4 regions of the Kitasatospora sp. NPDC028961 genome follow, and region 1 is predicted to be linked to each of the others. Evidence: riboswitches for the same ligand, from Rfam matches in the RefSeq annotation. Region 1 holds a riboswitch; each other region holds the start of a gene.
The links. A riboswitch is a leader RNA that binds a small molecule or an ion and turns the genes downstream of it on or off. The one in region 1 is predicted to bind cyclic di-AMP.

Region 1 (4,017 bases):
TGCGACATCATGCAGCGGTAGCCGTTGCGCTGGGCCAGCTCGACGGCGTCCAGGGTCTCGGTCAGCGAGCCGATCTGGTTCACCTTGACCAGCAGCGCGTTGGCGGTGCCGGTCTCGATGCCCTTGGCCAGGCGGGCCGGGTTGGTGACGAACAGGTCGTCGCCGACCAGCTGGACCTTGTCGCCCAGCTTGACGGTCATGGCCTTCCAGCCGTCCCAGTCCGACTCGTCCAGCGGGTCCTCGATGGAGACCAGCGGGTACGCGGCGACGAGCTCGGCGTAGTACTCGATGAGCTCGGCAGCGGAGAGCGCCTTGCCCTCGAACTGGTAGGCACCGTCCTGGTAGAACTCGGAGGCGGCGACGTCCAGGGCGAGCGCGATGTCCCGGCCGGGCACGTAACCGGCCTTCTGGATGGCCTCGGTGATGAGGTCCAGGGCCTCGCGGTTGCTGTCCAGGTTCGGCGCGAAGCCGCCCTCGTCGCCGAGGCCGGTGGACAGGCCGCGCTCCTTCAGCACGCCCTTGAGGGTGTGGTAGACCTCGACGCCCCAGCGGACGGCCTCGGAGAAGGACTCCGCGCCGATCGGAGCGATCATGAACTCCTGGATGTCGACGTTGGAGTCCGCGTGCGAGCCACCGTTGAGGATGTTCATCATCGGGACGGGCAGGACGTGGGCGTTCGGGCCGCCCAGGTAGCGGAACAGCGGCAGGTCGCTGGCCTCGGAGGCGGCGTGCGCCACGGCGAGGGAGACGCCCAGGATCGCGTTGGCGCCGAGCGAGGACTTGTCCGGCGTGGCGTCCAGGTCGAGCATGGCCTGGTCGATCAGGCGCTGCTCGGTGGCGTCGTAGCCGACCAGCTCGGGGCCGATCTGCTCGATGACGGCCAGGACGGCCTTCTCCACGCCCTTGCCGAAGTAGCGGTTCTTGTCACCGTCGCGAAGCTCCAGCGCCTCGAAGGCACCGGTGGAGGCACCCGACGGGACAGCGGCACGGCCGGTGCTGCCGTCGTCGAGGCCGACCTCGACCTCGACCGTGGGGTTGCCACGCGAGTCGAGAATCTCACGGGCTACGACGACATCGATGGACGGCACGAGGCATCTCCTAGCGGAAGCAGGTTCGGCTGACGATGGGTGCTGTCGGCCGGATGGTTGCGGAGTCGTTACGACCAGAGCCTAACCGCACGGGCTCCCGGGACCACGTCGACCTCGGTCCCGTCTCAGCGTGTGGCCGGGCTACCCACCGGTAGTTCACCTGGTTGTCCCACGAAATGCGGCCGGATGCGGACGAAGGGGGCCGAACCGGCCCCCTTCGTGGCGTCACCGCACGGGGAGTCACCACACGGGCGGTCAGCCGAGGTCGAGCTGCTGGCCCGGGAGGATCAGGTTGGGGTCGGTGCCGACGGTGCCGCGGTTGCCGTCGTACAGCGTCTGCCAGCCGCCCTCGACGCCCTGGGCGGCGGCGATCGTCGACAGGGTGTCACCGGACTGGACGGTGTAGCCGTGCCCGGTGCGCTGCTGGGCGGCGGGAGCGGCCGCGGCCGGGGCGCCGTGGGCGGCGGCGGGGCGGCTGTCCTGGCCCGCGTACCCGCTCGTCTGCTGGGCGGCCTGCTGACCGGCGTACTGCTGGTAGACGCTCTGGTGGCTGGTCCAGTACCAGGCGCCGTCGCTCTGGTACCAGAAGACCTTCGCGTCGGCGTCCCAGCCGGGCTGGCCGGCGAAGCCCGGAGCCCGGTCGTCCTGCTGGGCGGGCTGCTGGGCGGCGGGCTTCGGGGCCTGCTGCTGGGCCGGCTTCTGGGCGGGCTTCTGCGCCGGCTTCGGCGCGGGCTTCGACTGGGCCGGCTTGGCGGCGGCCGTCGGCTCGGCGTCCGAGGAGGTGTCGACCGAGGCCGCGGCCCCGCCCTTGGCCAGGCCCGCCTTCTGGGAGCAGACCGGCCAGGCGCCCGGCCCCTGCGAGGCGAGGACCTTCTCGGCGACCGAGATCTGCTGCGCCCGGCTGGCCTGGTGGGCCTGCGGCGCGTACGAGGTGCCGCCGAACGCCTTCCAGGTGCTGGAGGTGAACTGGAGGCCGCCGTAGAAGCCGTTGCCGGTGTTGATGCCCCAGTTGCCGCCGCTCTCGCACTGGGCGACCGCGTCCCAGGTCGAGGCCGGGGCGGCCGAGGCGCCGGTGGCGGTGAGGAGCGGCAGGGCGAGTCCGACGCCGGCCACGCCGGCAACGGCGATGGCCTTCTCGGTCTGGGTGCGACGACGGTGACGGCCGGTTCCGACGAAGAGCATGGGGAAGTCCCTCTCCGCACGCCTGCGAGGTGAGCTGTCGGGTTCGGACCGGGAGGTGGCCCGGCCGCACGACGCGGACGCCTTCTGCCCGCGCGGGCGGCTTCACCCCAAGCCGTGGGGGACGGCAACAAACCTGGTTCCCCCGCCCCTGCCCAAGGGTTCTGGTCGGTTTCCCGTAACGCGGCGGGCAGGATTCGGCGTTCCGCGCACGAGGTCCGCAGCTGCGAACTCCAGGGAGGGTAGACAGATCCTCACATCAATAACAAGCTCATATCGCAGGTATCACACATAAATTACGGCGCGTGGCCGATCGCCTACCAACGACAGGGCTATGTCCGGTTTGATGCTGATTCATACCCGCTGCGAAGGCGTGTCGGCGACACCCCGTCAGCGTGTCGAGGTCTCGGCGCGACGAGATCGAGACACCGCCGGGGGTCGCCGGACGGATTTGCTCAGAGCCCGTCCACCGGTACCGCGGAGGGCTTCTCGGGGGTGAATTCCACCGGGAGATCGCGCAGTCCACGCATGATCAGGCCACCGCGCCAGCGGAGCTCCTCCGGGTTGGCGGCGAGTCGCAGATCGGGCAACCGGGTGAGCAGGGTGGTGAGCGCCGCGCGCCCCTCCAACCGGGCCAGCGGAGCACCGATGCAGTAGTGGATGCCGTGCCCGAAGCCGAGGTGCGGGTTGTCCGTCCGGGCCAGGTCGAGGGTGTTCTCGTCGGCGAACCGCGCCGGGTCCCGGTCCGCCGCCGCGAGCACCACCAGCACCGGATCGCCGACCGGGATGTCCACGCCGCCGATGGTCAGCGGGCTGGTCGCGAACCGCCAGGTGGCGAGCTCCACCGGACCGTCGTAGCGCAGGAGTTCCTCGATACCGGTCTCCAGCAGCGCGGTCTCGCCGCGGGCGATCGAGTCCTGGAGCAGCGCCCGCTGCCCGGGGTTGCGCAGCAGGGCGTAGGTGCCGTTGCCGATCAGGTTCACGGTCGTCTCGAACCCGGCGAAAAGGAGGATGAAGGCCATCGCCGCGGCCTCGTTCTCGGTCAGGTGCTCACCGTGGTCGCTGGCCCGGATCAGCCCCGAGATGAGGTCGTCGCCGGGATCGGCCCGCTTGCGGTGGATCAGCTCCGCCAGGTAGGCGCGCATCCGCTTGACGGCGCGTCCCACCCCGCCGCGCTGCCCGCTGCCGTGGCGGATCATCATGCCCGCCCAGTCCCGGAAGTCGTCCTGGTCCTCGGCCGGCACGCCGAGCAGGTCGCAGATCGCGTAGATCGGCAGCGGGAAGGCGAACTCGTGGATCAGGTCCGCGGAGCCGCGCTCCGCGAAGCCGTCGATCAGCCGGTCGGTGAGCTGCTGCACCCGGGGCTCGAACTCCGCCACCCGGCGCGGTGTGAACGCCTTCGAGACCAGCCGGCGCAGCCGGGTGTGGTCCGGCGGGTCGATGTTCAGCAGGTGGGTCATCAGATTGGCCTGGCGCTCGCCGGGGATGCCGACCCGGCCGCTGCGGTGGGCGTGCCCGCTGTGATGGGCCGGGTTCTTCGAGAGCCGGCTGTCGGCGAGCGCCTGCCGGGCGTCCGCGTACCTGGTCACCAGCCAGGCCTCGACCCCGCTCGGCAGGGTGGTGCGATGCACCGGTTCGTGCTCCCGCAGCCACGCGTACGCCGGGTACGGGTCGGCGGCGAACTCCCAGGTGAAGAGCGGCGGGCGGGCTGAATCGGGCTGAACTGGCATGTGTCGACCGTATCCGGTGG
Region 2 (4,017 bases), on a different contig from region 1:
CTCCAGCCCGTAGCCGCGGAGCACCGCGAGGATCACCCCGACCAGCCGGCCGCCCGCCCTGGCCAGGTCGTCGTCCGGCTGCGGGGCCTGCGGCAGCGCGGCGTACCGGTGCGGGTACTCGGTGGCGTAGCCGTGGTAGGCCCGCAGGACGGCGGCGACGGCGTCATCCCCGCCGCGGCCGAGGGCGGCCTCGGCGAGCCGGTCGGCGAGTTCCTCGGTGACCCGGACGGCGATCAGCCGGCGCAGCTCGGCGAGTCCGCCGCTGACGTGCTTGTACAGCGAGGGGGTGGCCACCTGGGCCCGTCCGGCGACGGCGGCCAGGGTGAGGGCCTCGGGGCCCTGTTCGTCGATGAGGGCGAGGGCGTGGTCGACGACCTGCTCGGGGGTCAGTCCGACTCGGGGCATGGTGCGGTCTCCGTGGTCGAGGAAGCGGGCGGGCTCGGGCCGGCCCGGCGCGGAAGGGCGGGCTCAGGCCAGCTCGGCGAGGAAGGGCAGCAGGGCGTCGGCGGTGGCCTGCGGCCGGTCGGTCATCGGGTAGTGCCCGGAGCCCTCGATCATCACCCTGCGGCCGTTCAGCGCGGCGGCCTGCCGGTCGGCGACCAGCTCGGGGTTCGGGAAGTCGGGGTCCTTGGTGCCCATCAGGACCAGCGCCGGGCAGCTCACGGCGGCGGTCCAGCCGTTCGGCGCGGAGTCCCCGCGCACGTAGCCCCGGGTGGCCTGCTTGCGGCCCGGCGTGCGCATCGCGGCGACCAGTCCGTCCACGTAGGCGTCGAAGTCGGCCGGCTTGGGACCGGGGTACGCCATCTTGCGGTGGTAGAGGCCCCAGAACGCGGGCGAGTGCACCAGCAGGACGCCCATCACGCCGAACATCACGCGCTGCAGCGCGTTCGGCGGCGGGTTCTCGACGAAGGCGTCCACCAGGACGATCCCGGCGACCCGCTCCGGCGCGTCCCCGGCCACCTTGACCACCGTCGCACCGGCGTAGGAGTTGCCGACCAGCGTGGCGCGGTCGATGCCGAGGTGGTCCAGCAGGGCGAGGACGTCGGTGGCGATCGCGGCCGGCGTGTAGTCGTCCCAGGCGATCGAGGACTCGCCGAAGCCGCGCAGGTCCAGGGTGATCACCCGGTGGCCCGCGGCCACCAGCAGCGGGCGCAGGTGCCGGTACGCGGCGCGGCTGTCGAGCATCCCGGGGAGCAGGACGAGGGGGGCGCCGTCGCCCTGCTCGGTGTCGTCGAAGGCCAGCCGGCCGCCGGGGAGGTCGAGGTACTGGGTGCTGGGGGTGAAGGTGCCGGGCATGGGGGCCTCCTCGGTCTGCGGGGACGGGCTGTCGGCGTTGCGCTGATAGCCATAAAGCTAAGGCTAATAGCCTTAGCCGTCAAGCCCTCGACCGGCCGGACCCCGGGGTGGCCCCGGTGCCGCGGCTCAGACCCCCTCCACCTTGAACGGGTCGTGCTCGGCGAGCAGCTTCTCCAGCCGCGCCTGGTCCACCCGGGTGACGATCTCGTTGGTCTCCTGCCGGTCCCGGATCACCTTGGCCAGGGTGAAGGCGGAGGTGACGGTGTAGAGCAGGCCGACCGCGAGGAAGGCGCGGGTCCAGCCGCCGACCGGCAGATAGGCGATGCCGACGGCGAGGGCGCCGCCGGAGAGGGCGAAGGAGAGGACGGCCTGGAGGTGATACGCGGCCGTGGTGCGTGACTGCATCGGTGCGTTCATGGCGCCAGGATGGCCGCGCCGGGAGCGCCGCACATGAGTAGGAGTACTCAAGTGGGGGACCGTTCGTTGACGTCCCCTCACGTTCGGTAGTGTCAGGTGCCGTCGATCCGCCCAAATCGCCCATCAGGTCACGTACCGTCCGGGTAGTATCCGGCTGTCCCGAACGGACGGCTTGGAATCAGAGGCTCCTAGGATTAACGTTTGATAACGCAGCGCGGTTCGTAACGCCGTACCCAGACGGCACCGTGCGCCGTCGCCTAATCCCGCCGGCCGGCCTCCGGGCAGGCCAGGGAGCCGGGGAACCATGTTCCTTGGGGTGAATCGGCCGGGCCCAGGCCCAGCCGTAGGAGACCTTCCTGCTCCGAACCCGTCAGCTAACCCGGTAGGCGCGAAGGAAGGAAAGGAGCGCGCCTCCGTGGCGTCGTCGCACTCTCCGGCACACCTGCCCGGCTCCCCCGCCGGCACCCAGCTGCTCGACCACCCCTGGCCGCCCGCCCACCCGGGCGAGTTCGGCGGGTCCGGCGCCGAGACCGGGCCGCAGGCCCCCGACAGCAACCGGCACCGGATGCCCCGTCAGACCCGCGGCACCGCCCCGCTGCTCGGCGTCACCGCCGTGGCCGCCACCCTCGGTGCGACCGGCTTCGCCTCCGCCACCCCGGCCGCCGCCCCCGCCGTCGAGGTCCCCGACGAGACCCCGGTCGCGCTCGCCGCGGACCCGGGCCTCGCGCTCGCCGCCCGGATCCAGCAGCAGGCCGACAGCCAGCGCACCGCCGCCGAGGAGGGCGCCCGCCTGCAGGCCGCCAAGGAGGCCGAGGTCAAGCGCGCGGCCCAGCAGCAGGAGGCCAAGCGGGCCGCCGAGGAGGCCGAGAAGGCCAAGCTCGCCGCCATCGAGCTGCCGGTGCGCGACTACCACCTCTCGGCCCACTACGGCCAGAGCGCCTCCTACTGGGCCCACCTGCACACCGGCCTGGACTTCGCCGCCGACACCGGCACCCCGGTCTACGCGGTCGGCCAGGGCACCATCACCTCGGCCGGCTGGGCCGGGTCGTACGGCTACCGGATCGTCGAGACGCTGCCCGACGGCACCGAGATCTGGTACTGCCACCTCTCCTCGATCATCAAGGGCTCCGGCAAGGTCGTCCCCGGCCAGCAGCTCGGCAAGGTGGGGGCCACCGGCAACGTCACCGGCCCGCACCTGCACCTGGAGGTCCGGCCCGGCGGCGGTGCCCCGGTCGACCCGGAGAGCTGGTTCGAGCAGCGCGGCGTGACGCCCTGACCGGCGTCACCTTCTGACAGCCCGCCGCGGTGCCCCGGTCGTCGTCACGACGGCCGGGGCACCGTCGCGTCTCAGGCCCCGGCGGCCGCGCCGGCCCCGTCCGGCCGGTCGGCGGACCCGTGCCCGTGCCCGGGCTCGTCCCCGTACTCGTCCCCGTAGTCGTCCCCGGGCTCGTCGTCCCCGTACTCCCCGGCGTCCTCCGCCTCGCCGGGTGCCCCGGGCAGCTGCGCCAGGTACGCGTCGATCTCCTCCTGGCCCGGCTCCGGGGCCAGCTCCGGGAACTCCTCCACCAGCAGCCGCGGCAGCCCCGGCACCGTCCACTCGCCGAAGAGGTCCAGCGCGGCCTCGACGGCGGCCTCCTCGAACGCCCCGAAGTCCCCGGCCAGCTCGTCGGGCATCGGCCGACCCTGCGCGGTGAGCTCCTCCAGGTTGCGGTAGCTGCGCCGCATCAGCCCCTGCTCCAGCAGCCGCCGGGCACCGTCGGTGGCCATCCCGACGCTGAGCGGCCGGGCGCCGTCCCAGCCCCCGTCGTCCACCGGGTCCAGCGCGCCCGCCGCCTCCAGCCGCTCGTAGGCGGCCGCCCGGTCCTCCGGCGCCAGCTCCCGGAACGCCTCCAGCCAGGCCCGGACCGCCGCCCCGTCGGCCGGGTCCACCCCGTCCGCGTGCAGCAGCAGCGTGTACAGCCGGGGCCAGGTCACCAGGTCGGCGCGGCGCAGCAGCCCGGCAGCCACCTCGCCCTGCCACTCGGCCTCTGCGTGCAGCCGCTCCTGCCGCTTGGCGTTCAGCCGCTTCGCCGCCCGCTGGTGGTCGATCAGCAGCCGCACCGCGGCGCCGTACGCCAGCGGGTCCTGCTCCGGCTCGGGCTGGACGTACAGGTAGAGCCGCTCGTACAGCAGTTGTTCCACGGCGTCCGAGGTCAGCTCCGGCCAGCCGTCACGCATCCTGCCCTCACCCAGCTCCAGCAGCGCCAGCACCGCCCGCACCGGCGCCTCGGCCACCGGCGGGTGGCCGTGCGCCTGCGCCCAGGC
Region 3 (4,017 bases), on a different contig from region 1:
GCGCAGAAGGTCCGTACGGAGTCTCCTCGGCAGGACACTGACGGTGGCGTGCGCGGTGACCGCGCTGGCCGCCGGATCCGCGGGGGCCGCCTGCCCGGGCGCCGATCCCGCGGTCGGGGACGCCCCGGCGGCGGAGGTCGCGCCGCTCGCGGTGCCGGCCCCGTCGAACTCCGACCTGGAGGTGGTCCGGCTCGACCCGGACCCCGTCGTGCCGGAGGGCATGGTCACGTTGCACGCCTTCATCGGCAACCGCGGCCCGGACAAGACGGCCTCGCCGTTCACCGTGGTGGTCACCCTGCCGGAGGGCGTCACGCCGAAGGAGCCGTTCTACCCGGAGAACTGCACCGTGTTCCAGAACGGCCACCGGGTGCGCTGCCACTTCCCCGCCGGCCTGCCGAACCTCGACAGCGCCACGGCACTGATCCCGCTGAAGGTCGGCGCCAACGTCCCCTACGGCGAGCTGAACGGCGGCTACGTCGCCGTCAGCAGTGCGGACGACCGGAACCCGGACAACAACAAGCTGCCGTTCACGATGCGCATCATCGAGCCCCCCGACGACCTCTGACCGGGCCGGACCGGCCGTACCGCGCTGGGCCTCGACGGCTCAGCGCGGTACGGCTGTCCTGATCCGGACCGGGCCGGGTGCGTTCCGGTCCGGACCGGGCGCCGATCGGCCTAGCGGTAGACCCGGACGTAGTCCGCGGCGAAGGTGATCGGGGCCGTGCCCTGCGGCGCGGCGTGGTACTGCCCGGCGCTCAGGGACAGGTTGAGGATCAGGTACGCGGACCAGTTGGCGCCGACGCCCTTGCCGTCCGAGAAGACCTTCGTGCCGTTGACGTACCAGTCGACCGAGGTGGCGCCGTAGTGGGTGCCGATGGTGACCCAGCCGTCCTTCGCGATCGCCTTGGCGTCGGTGTAGTACAGGTGGCCCGGGTTGACGTGGTTGGTCAGCTCCAGCAGGTTCGGGTTGTCGGGGTGGTACTCGAAGGAGTCGATCTCCCCGTTGCCGTTCTTCCAGGTCCACAGGGCCGGCCAGGCGCCCGTACCGGCCGGGAGCTTGACCCGGGTCTCGGCGTAGTCGCCGGTCTTCACCTGGAAGCCCTCGCTGGAGTACTCGGTGGTGAGCAGCCCGGTGTCCCAGGACTTCTTGCCGTTCTCCAGCGTGTTGGCGCCCGGCTTGGCGGTGAACGTGGCGACGCCGCCGGCCACCGAGACGTTGTTCTTGTTCAGCCAGTCGAGCTTGTTGTCGTCCGGGTTGTGGTTGCCGTAGTGGTAGGCGCTGCTCTTGTCACCCGTCCAGCGCGAGCCGTAGGCGATCGGGCCGTTGAACTCGTCCGACCAGGTCAGCGACTTCCCGGCGACCGGGGCGCCGGTCGCGGGCGTCGTGGGGGCCGGGGCGGTGGGCGACGGCGTCGCGGTCGCGGTGGGCGACGGCGTCGGGGTGGGGTTGGGGGTGGGGGTGGCGGTCGGGCTCGGGGCGGGGGCGACGGTCGGGTCGGAGACCGCGAGCTGGCGCGAGGGCAGGTTGTGCCAGGTACCGCCGAGGTCCTGCCAGAAGCCGAACTGGGTGTACGTCCCGGCGGGCAGGGTGCGGGCACCGGTGGTGATCGACAGGCCGCTGGGGCAGATCTGCGCGTTGGAGACGTTGCCGGGGAAGTCGAGGTTGCGCCCGGCCGCGTCGCGGACGCCGACGCCGACGGTCCTGGCCGTGAAGCAGGACGAGGAGTGGACGGTCAGCGCGGCCGTGGTGGCCTTGCCCGCGACCATGGTGGCCGGGGCGAGCCTGTCCTGGGTGACGGTCGGCGCGGTGGCCGCCTGGGCGCCGCTGAGCGCCGGGACGCCGAGCAGGCCGGCGCCGCTGATGGCGAGCGCTCCGGTGGCGGCGAAGGCGGCCTTGCGGCCTCGGTGGGCGGGGCGGGCGTGGCGCGGGGTCGCGCGCCGGGCAGGCTTCTGCATGGCGGTGTCCTCTGTAGACGCCTGCGAGGTGAGCTGTCGGGTTCGGGCTGAGGTTGCCCGGCCGCCTGTGGGAGCGGCTTCACCCCTAGCCTCGGTCCGCACGCGCGAGCGCGTGGGCCGGGCACTGACCTGGGTCCCCCGCTCCCGTCCGCTGCGGTGCTCGAATGCCGACCGGCGGGTGGACAGGACTCGGCGTCCCGACGGCGGGGTCCGCGAAGACGGACTCGTGCAGGCTAGGCAGGCCGCTCGAATGTCGACAAGCCGACGGGGGGCGTTGTCGCGCAGCTCACAGTGGGAGCCGTCCGGAGTGGATCAAGTCACCGGGGAAGTTGATCAGTTGGAGGCGGGGCGGGGCGTGGGGCGCGGCCGGGGCGGCCGACGGGGTCGGCGGCGGGCCGGCGAGCGGGTGGCGGAGGTCCGGCCGGGGTGGGCGCGGCGCCGGGGCGGGCGCGGCGCCGGCCCGGTGTCCGCTCCGTGGCCGGGTGCCCGCATGTCCGCCGCGAAGGTCGGCCGGTCGGATAGGTTGGGAGTCCAGCCGTACCGCACAGACGAGAGACGAGGACCCGCTCCGCCATGACCGCGCCCCTGCCCGCCTTCGCCGGCCGTACCTACCTCTTCCAGGTCGACAACGGCGCGGCCTTCCGCAACGCCTACTCGCCCGACGGCAAGCGGCTGCGCTGGGAGGGCCTCGGCGAGTCGGCGGGCCAGTGGGAGGACGTCGCGCTGCACATCGCCGAGATCGGGCCGGAGCTGTACTTCGTCAGCTGGACCGAGCAGAGCGGCATCACCGTCAGCCACGTGATGGACCTCGGCAGGCTGACGGTGCGCGCGTTCTGGACGTACGAGGGCGAGGGCGGCCGGGTCGGCGAGCTGCACACCGGGACGCTGGAGCCGGTGGCCTGAGGCCGGTCCGGGGCCGCCGGTGACCGGGCGTCCTGGTGACCTGGCGTCCTGGTGACCTGGCGCGCTGGTATCCGGGCGTTCTGGCCGGGCGGGCGGGCCCGGCGGCGGTCAGACCGTGTGGCTCGGCACCTTGAGGTGCTGGGAGAGCCACTCCAGCGAGGACGGCAGCAGCCTGCTCCAGGTCTCGAAGTTGTGGCCGCCGGTCTTCATCATGCTGTAGGAGACCTTCATGGGCGCGTGCGCGGCGGCCACGAAGGCCTCGGTGTCCCGGCGGTAGTCGCCGTCGCCCTCCCTGGTCCCGGCCAGCAGGACGGACACCTCGGGCTGCGGCAGGTTCTTCAGCCGCCACATCAGGTCCGCCTCGTTGCGACGCTGCTGGCTGCCCCGGAAGAGGTCGCCGGTGGTCGGGTCGTCGGCGGCCTGGTAGTAGCCGGAGAGCGAGACGGCGGTCGGGAAGACCTCCGGATGCCGCATGGCGAGCTTGAGGGCGCAGTAGCCGCCGGTCGAGTTGCCCATGAAGCCCCAGGCCTGCGGGTCCGAGGAGACCCGGTAAGTCGCCTGGATCGCGGCCGGGACGTCCTTGGTGAAGTACGTCTCCGACTGCGCGCCGCCCGGGATGTCCTCGCACTCGGTGTCCTGCGGGAGTGCGGGCGAGGGGCGCATCAGCACCATCACGGTCGGCTGCATCCGACCCTCCTGGAGCAGCTTGAGCGCCGCGCCCGGGTAGTTCAGCCGGGTCACCAGGTTCTTCGCGATCCCGGGGAAGCCGGTGCTCACGATCACCGCCGGGAACTGCTTCTGCGCGTACTCCGGCTGGAAGTACTGCGGCGGCAGGTAGACGTACCCGTCGGTGGAGAGCCGGGTGCCGGCGCCGTCGATCCGGACCTCGCGGATCTCGCCGGACTGCTTGGGGTCGCGACCGAGCGCCCCGCCGCCCTGGACCGACGCGTGCCCGATGGTCTCCACCTGGAGGCGCCCGGAGGCGTCCGCCTTGTTCTGGATGACGACCGGGCCGTTGTCGCCGGTGCCGAGCAGATCGTCCCAGCTGCTGTAGAAGGCGAAGTAGTTGTTGGCCACCAGGCCCAGCGCGGCGAGCACGGTGAGCTGGGTGGCGAGCAGCGCGCCGATCCGGCCGAGCACCGCCTGCCAGGTCGTCTT
Region 4 (4,017 bases), on a different contig from region 1:
GATCAACGGCTTCAGCGAGAAGATCGACGCGCCGTTCATCTCGCCGGACGACCGGGCCGCGATGTGGATGGCCGTCCAGCACCTGGCCGAGCTCGGCCACGAGCGGATCGGCCTCGCGGTCGGGCAGAAGCGGTACGTCCCGGTGCTGCGGAAGATCGAGGGCTTCACGGCGGCCCTGCGGGAGGTCCTCGGCCGGACCGAGGAACAGGCCCGGGAGCTCGTCCACCACACGCTGTTCAGCGTGGAGGGCGGGCACGCGGCGGCCGGCGCACTGCTCGACAAGGGCTGTACGGCGATCGTCTGCGGCAGCGACATGATGGCGCTCGGGGCGATCCGCGCGGTGCGCCAGCGGGGGCTGTCCGTTCCGCAGGACGTCTCGGTGGTCGGGTTCGACGACTCGCCGCTGATAGCTTTCACCGAGCCGCCGCTGACCACCATCCGCCAGCCGGTCGAGGCGATGGCCACCGCCGCCGTCGACGCCCTGCTGGAGGAGGTCGGCGCGAACGCCGCCCAGCGCGGTGAGTTCATGTTCCAGCCGGAGCTGGTGATGCGCGGTTCCACGGGCGCCTGCGCCCGCTGAGACGACGACCGGGGCCCCGGAGGACGATCCAGTCCTCCGGGGCCCCGTCCTGTCCGCCCTCAGCCCTCCTGCGCGGTCGGGCGCTGCTGCCCGGTCCGCTGCCCGTCGGCGGCCTCGCCGGTCCGGCTCTCGGTGCGCCGCCCCCGGGCGAGGTAGTCGCGCAGGATCAGCTCCACCGCGTCCTGCGGGTTCCTGGTGCCGGAGAGCATCATCGCGTCGATCGCGAGATTGGCGTCGAGCGTGACGGTGACCTGGGCCATGTGACTCCTCCTCGGGTGCGGAGAAGCAGCATGCCCGCCGGGCCCGGGTTTGGCCATGCCCGGGCCCGCGCCGTCCCGCGCGCGGGCGTGCCGGAGCCCCCGGGGAGGAGCGACCAGACTCCCCCCGGGGGCTGCGGCGGACGGTGCGGACCGCGTGCGGACCGCGCGCGGGATCAGACCCGGCCGGCGAAGTCCGGGGCCCAGTTGGCGATGGTCTGGGTCCGCACGCCCACGCTCGGGTTGGCGGCCTCGACGTACTTGCCGTCGCCGATGTAGAGCGCGACGTGGTAGACGCCCGAGTCCTGGCCGTTGTTGGACCAGAACAGCAGGTCGCCGGCCTTGAGGGCGTCCAGCGAGACGTGGGTGCTGGCGGCGGCCTGGTCGGCGGCGACCCGCGGGACGGAGACGCCCGCGGCGCGCAGCGCGGCCTGGGTCAGGCCGGAGCAGTCCCAACCGCCGTTGCCGGTACCGCCGTAGACGTAGGCCTGGCCGACCTTCGACTGGGCGAAGGAGACCGCGGCGGCCATGCTGCCCGTGGCGGCCTGGGCCGGCGCCTGGGCGGCGGGCTTGGCGGCCGGAGCCTGGGTCTGCGCGGCCGGCTTGGTGGCGGTCGCGGTGGAGCCGTCGGCCTTGCCGGTGGCGCCCGAGGAGCGGTTGAACCAGTCGAAGCCCTGGCCGGACTCGTCCGAGGCCCGGGTCTTCGCGCGGTCGCCCAGGCTCAGGTGCTGGCCCGGGTAGATGACGTGCGGGCCGTCGCCGAGGGTGCCGCGGTTGAGCTCGTAGAGCCGCTCCCAGCCGCCCTGGACGTTGTTCTTGTCGGCGATCGAGGAGAGCCAGTCGCCCGCGACCACGGTGTAGTCGGAGGAGGCCTGCGCGTCCTGGCGGTACTGCTGCCAGTTCCGGCCCTGCGACTGCTGGGCGGAGTCGGCGGTGGCCGGGGCCTCGGCGGCCTTCGGGGCGGCCTTGGGCGCGGCCGGCTTGGCGGCGGGGGCGGGGGTCTGCGCCGGGGCCGGGGTGGCCTTCGGGGCGGCCGGCTTGGCGGCGGTCGCGGTGTCGACGGCGGCCGGGGTGCCGCCCTTGGTCAGACCGGCCTGGACGGAGCAGACGGGCCAGGCGCCGGGGCCCTGGACGGCGAGCACCTTCTCGGCGACCGCGATCTGCTGGTCCTTGGTGGCGAGGTCGGCACGCGCGGCGTAGCTGGTGCCGCCGAACGCCGCCCAGGTGGAGTTGGTGAACTGGAGGCCGCCGTAGAAACCGTTGCCGGTGTTGATGCTCCAGTTGCCGGTGCTCTCGCACTGGGCGACCTTGTCCCAGGTGGCGACCGAGGCGGCCGAGGCGGAGCCGGCGGTGAGGCAGGGGATGGTGAGGCCGATACCGACGACGCCGAGGGTGGCGATCGCTCGGCGGGTGCGGCCGGACAGGCGGGTGCCGTTGGTGGGCAGCATGGTGACGCGGTCCTCTCCCACGCCTGCGAGGTGAGCTGTCGGATTCGGGCTGGAGTTGCCCGGCCGCGCTGTGGACGCGGCTTCACCCCTAGCCCCGAACCGGTACGAACCGGTCCCGGGCGACTTACCTGTGGTTCCCCCGCTCCTGCCGTGGTGCGTTCTGCGCTGCCAGCGCACCCGACGGCAGGACTCGGCGTTGCGGGTGGGCTGGGTCCGTGTGGCCACGAACGGGGAGCACGTTAAGCAGACTTAAGTTCAAACCGCAAACATGTGTGACGGTCATCACAGTTTATGAAGAGCGTGCTGAATGGCTGTCCACCATGATCAGAAATGACCGATTTCGAGCAACGCCCGTCGGAGTCACGGCAACTGCCTATGCTTCAGGGCATCAGGACCGACGCGGCCGTCTGGGGGGAGGGCTTCGCAGCGATGGCCATGGACGAGGGTCCGGAGGCCGGTGCGCCGGCCGAGCGGCCACGTGGGACGCACCGCCGGGCAAAACACCGCAGAGCGGACATCCCGCCCGCCGAGCCCCGAACTCCCCTGCCCCGGCGGACGATGCTGCGCTGGCTCGCCGTCGGCACGGTCTTCGCGGCGGTCGGCGGCGAGGCGCTGCGGCGCTCCCTGGACGGCCGCTCCGCGCCCGTCGCCGCCCCGGAGGACCCCGCCACGGAGCCGGGAGCGGCCGACCCGGCCGCGGCGCACCGGCACGGCGCCGCGTCGCCCTCCGGGACGCCCGGGGGCGCCACCGACGGCGCCCCCGCCGAGGGGGCGGCCGCGCCCGGGCAGCCCACCGCCGGAGCCGCCCCCGCGCCCACCCCCGACCAGGGCGGCCGCCCGTGGTCGGACCAGGCCGGCTGGGGCGGCCGGGTACCCGGACCGCAGAGCGCCGTCCGGATCACCGACCGGGTGCTGCTCGACACCGACGCCGCGATCGGCTCGCTGCTGGTCGAGCCGGGCGGTGCGCTCACCTTCGCCGCCGACCGCAGCCTCACCCTCGCCGCCGCGGGCAACGTCGAGATCCGCGGCACCCTCGCGCTCGCCCCCGAGGGCGCCGCCGTGCACACCGTGCGCTTCCCCGCCGTCGACGAGCGGCGCTTCCGGGGGGACGGCATGAAGGTGGTCGACACCGACGTCGGCCTCTGGGTCACCGGCGCCGGGTACCTGCGGCTGGACGGCGCGGCCAAGACCGCCTGGGTGCGAGCCGACCGGGCACTCGCGGCGGGCGACACCACCGTCAGCCTGGCCGCGTCGCCCACCGGTTGGCTGCCCGGCGACGAACTGGCCGTCACCCCGACCGGTCCGCCCGGCGAGGACGGCTTCTCCACCCGCTACGACCTCGCCGTCGTCCGGTCCGTCAGCGGATCCACCGTCACCCTGGAGGCGCCGCTGACGTACGCGCACCCCCGGGTGGCCGCCGGAGGGGGCGTCACGGTCGGCGCCGAGGTGCTCAACCTGACCCGCAGCGTGCGGATCGAGGGCACCGCCGAGGGCCGCGCCCACGTCCACCTCACCACCTCCCGCCGGGCCGACCTGCGGCACGCGGCGCTGCGCTGGGTCGGCCCGCGCACCGACACCGCGGAGTCCTGGAAGGGCCCGGACGGCAGCGCCCCGGTGACCGCCCCGGTGCTCGGCCGGTACGGGCTGCACTTCCACATGCTGGGCGACACCACCCGGGGCACCGTCGTCGAGGGCCTGGTGGTCCGCGACGCGGGGAGCCACGCCTTCGTCC

Region 2: it holds a riboswitch for cyclic di-AMP, as region 1 does, so the genes downstream of both, ACZ4UX_RS28030 (M23 family metallopeptidase) here and ACZ4UX_RS24090 (transglycosylase family protein) in region 1, are expected to answer to the same signal.
Region 3: it holds a riboswitch for cyclic di-AMP, as region 1 does, so the genes downstream of both, ACZ4UX_RS27565 (glycoside hydrolase family 16 protein) here and ACZ4UX_RS24090 (transglycosylase family protein) in region 1, are expected to answer to the same signal.
Region 4: it holds a riboswitch for cyclic di-AMP, as region 1 does, so the genes downstream of both, ACZ4UX_RS30885 (transglycosylase family protein) here and ACZ4UX_RS24090 (transglycosylase family protein) in region 1, are expected to answer to the same signal.

The regions. Positions count from the first base shown of each region.
Region 1 covers NZ_JBVHVO010000015.1:45,533-49,549, forward strand. Annotated here, with positions in the region: gene eno (phosphopyruvate hydratase) at 1-1,088, opposite strand, end outside; gene ACZ4UX_RS24090 (transglycosylase family protein) at 1,344-2,270, opposite strand; cyclic di-AMP (ydaO/yuaA leader) riboswitch at 2,276-2,448, opposite strand; gene ACZ4UX_RS24095 (cytochrome P450 family protein) at 2,723-3,997, opposite strand.
Region 2 covers NZ_JBVHVO010000022.1:23,574-27,590, reverse strand. Annotated here, with positions in the region: gene ACZ4UX_RS28045 (TetR/AcrR family transcriptional regulator) at 1-405, opposite strand, end outside; gene ACZ4UX_RS28040 (alpha/beta fold hydrolase) at 469-1,296, opposite strand; gene ACZ4UX_RS28035 (YiaA/YiaB family inner membrane protein) at 1,423-1,713, opposite strand; cyclic di-AMP (ydaO/yuaA leader) riboswitch at 1,958-2,116, shown strand; gene ACZ4UX_RS28030 (M23 family metallopeptidase) at 2,129-2,989, shown strand; gene ACZ4UX_RS28025 (hypothetical protein) at 3,061-4,017, opposite strand, start outside.
Region 3 covers NZ_JBVHVO010000021.1:29,824-33,840, reverse strand. Annotated here, with positions in the region: gene ACZ4UX_RS27570 (hypothetical protein) at 1-565, shown strand, start outside; gene ACZ4UX_RS27565 (glycoside hydrolase family 16 protein) at 676-1,956, opposite strand; cyclic di-AMP (ydaO/yuaA leader) riboswitch at 1,961-2,125, opposite strand; gene ACZ4UX_RS27560 (MoaF-related domain-containing protein) at 2,530-2,859, shown strand; gene ACZ4UX_RS27555 (alpha/beta hydrolase) at 2,968-4,017, opposite strand, start outside.
Region 4 covers NZ_JBVHVO010000028.1:16,181-20,197, reverse strand. Annotated here, with positions in the region: gene ACZ4UX_RS30895 (LacI family DNA-binding transcriptional regulator) at 1-580, shown strand, start outside; gene ACZ4UX_RS30890 (hypothetical protein) at 640-840, opposite strand; gene ACZ4UX_RS30885 (transglycosylase family protein) at 1,014-2,306, opposite strand; cyclic di-AMP (ydaO/yuaA leader) riboswitch at 2,293-2,417, opposite strand; gene ACZ4UX_RS30880 (DNA polymerase III subunit gamma/tau domain-containing protein) at 2,844-4,017, shown strand, end outside.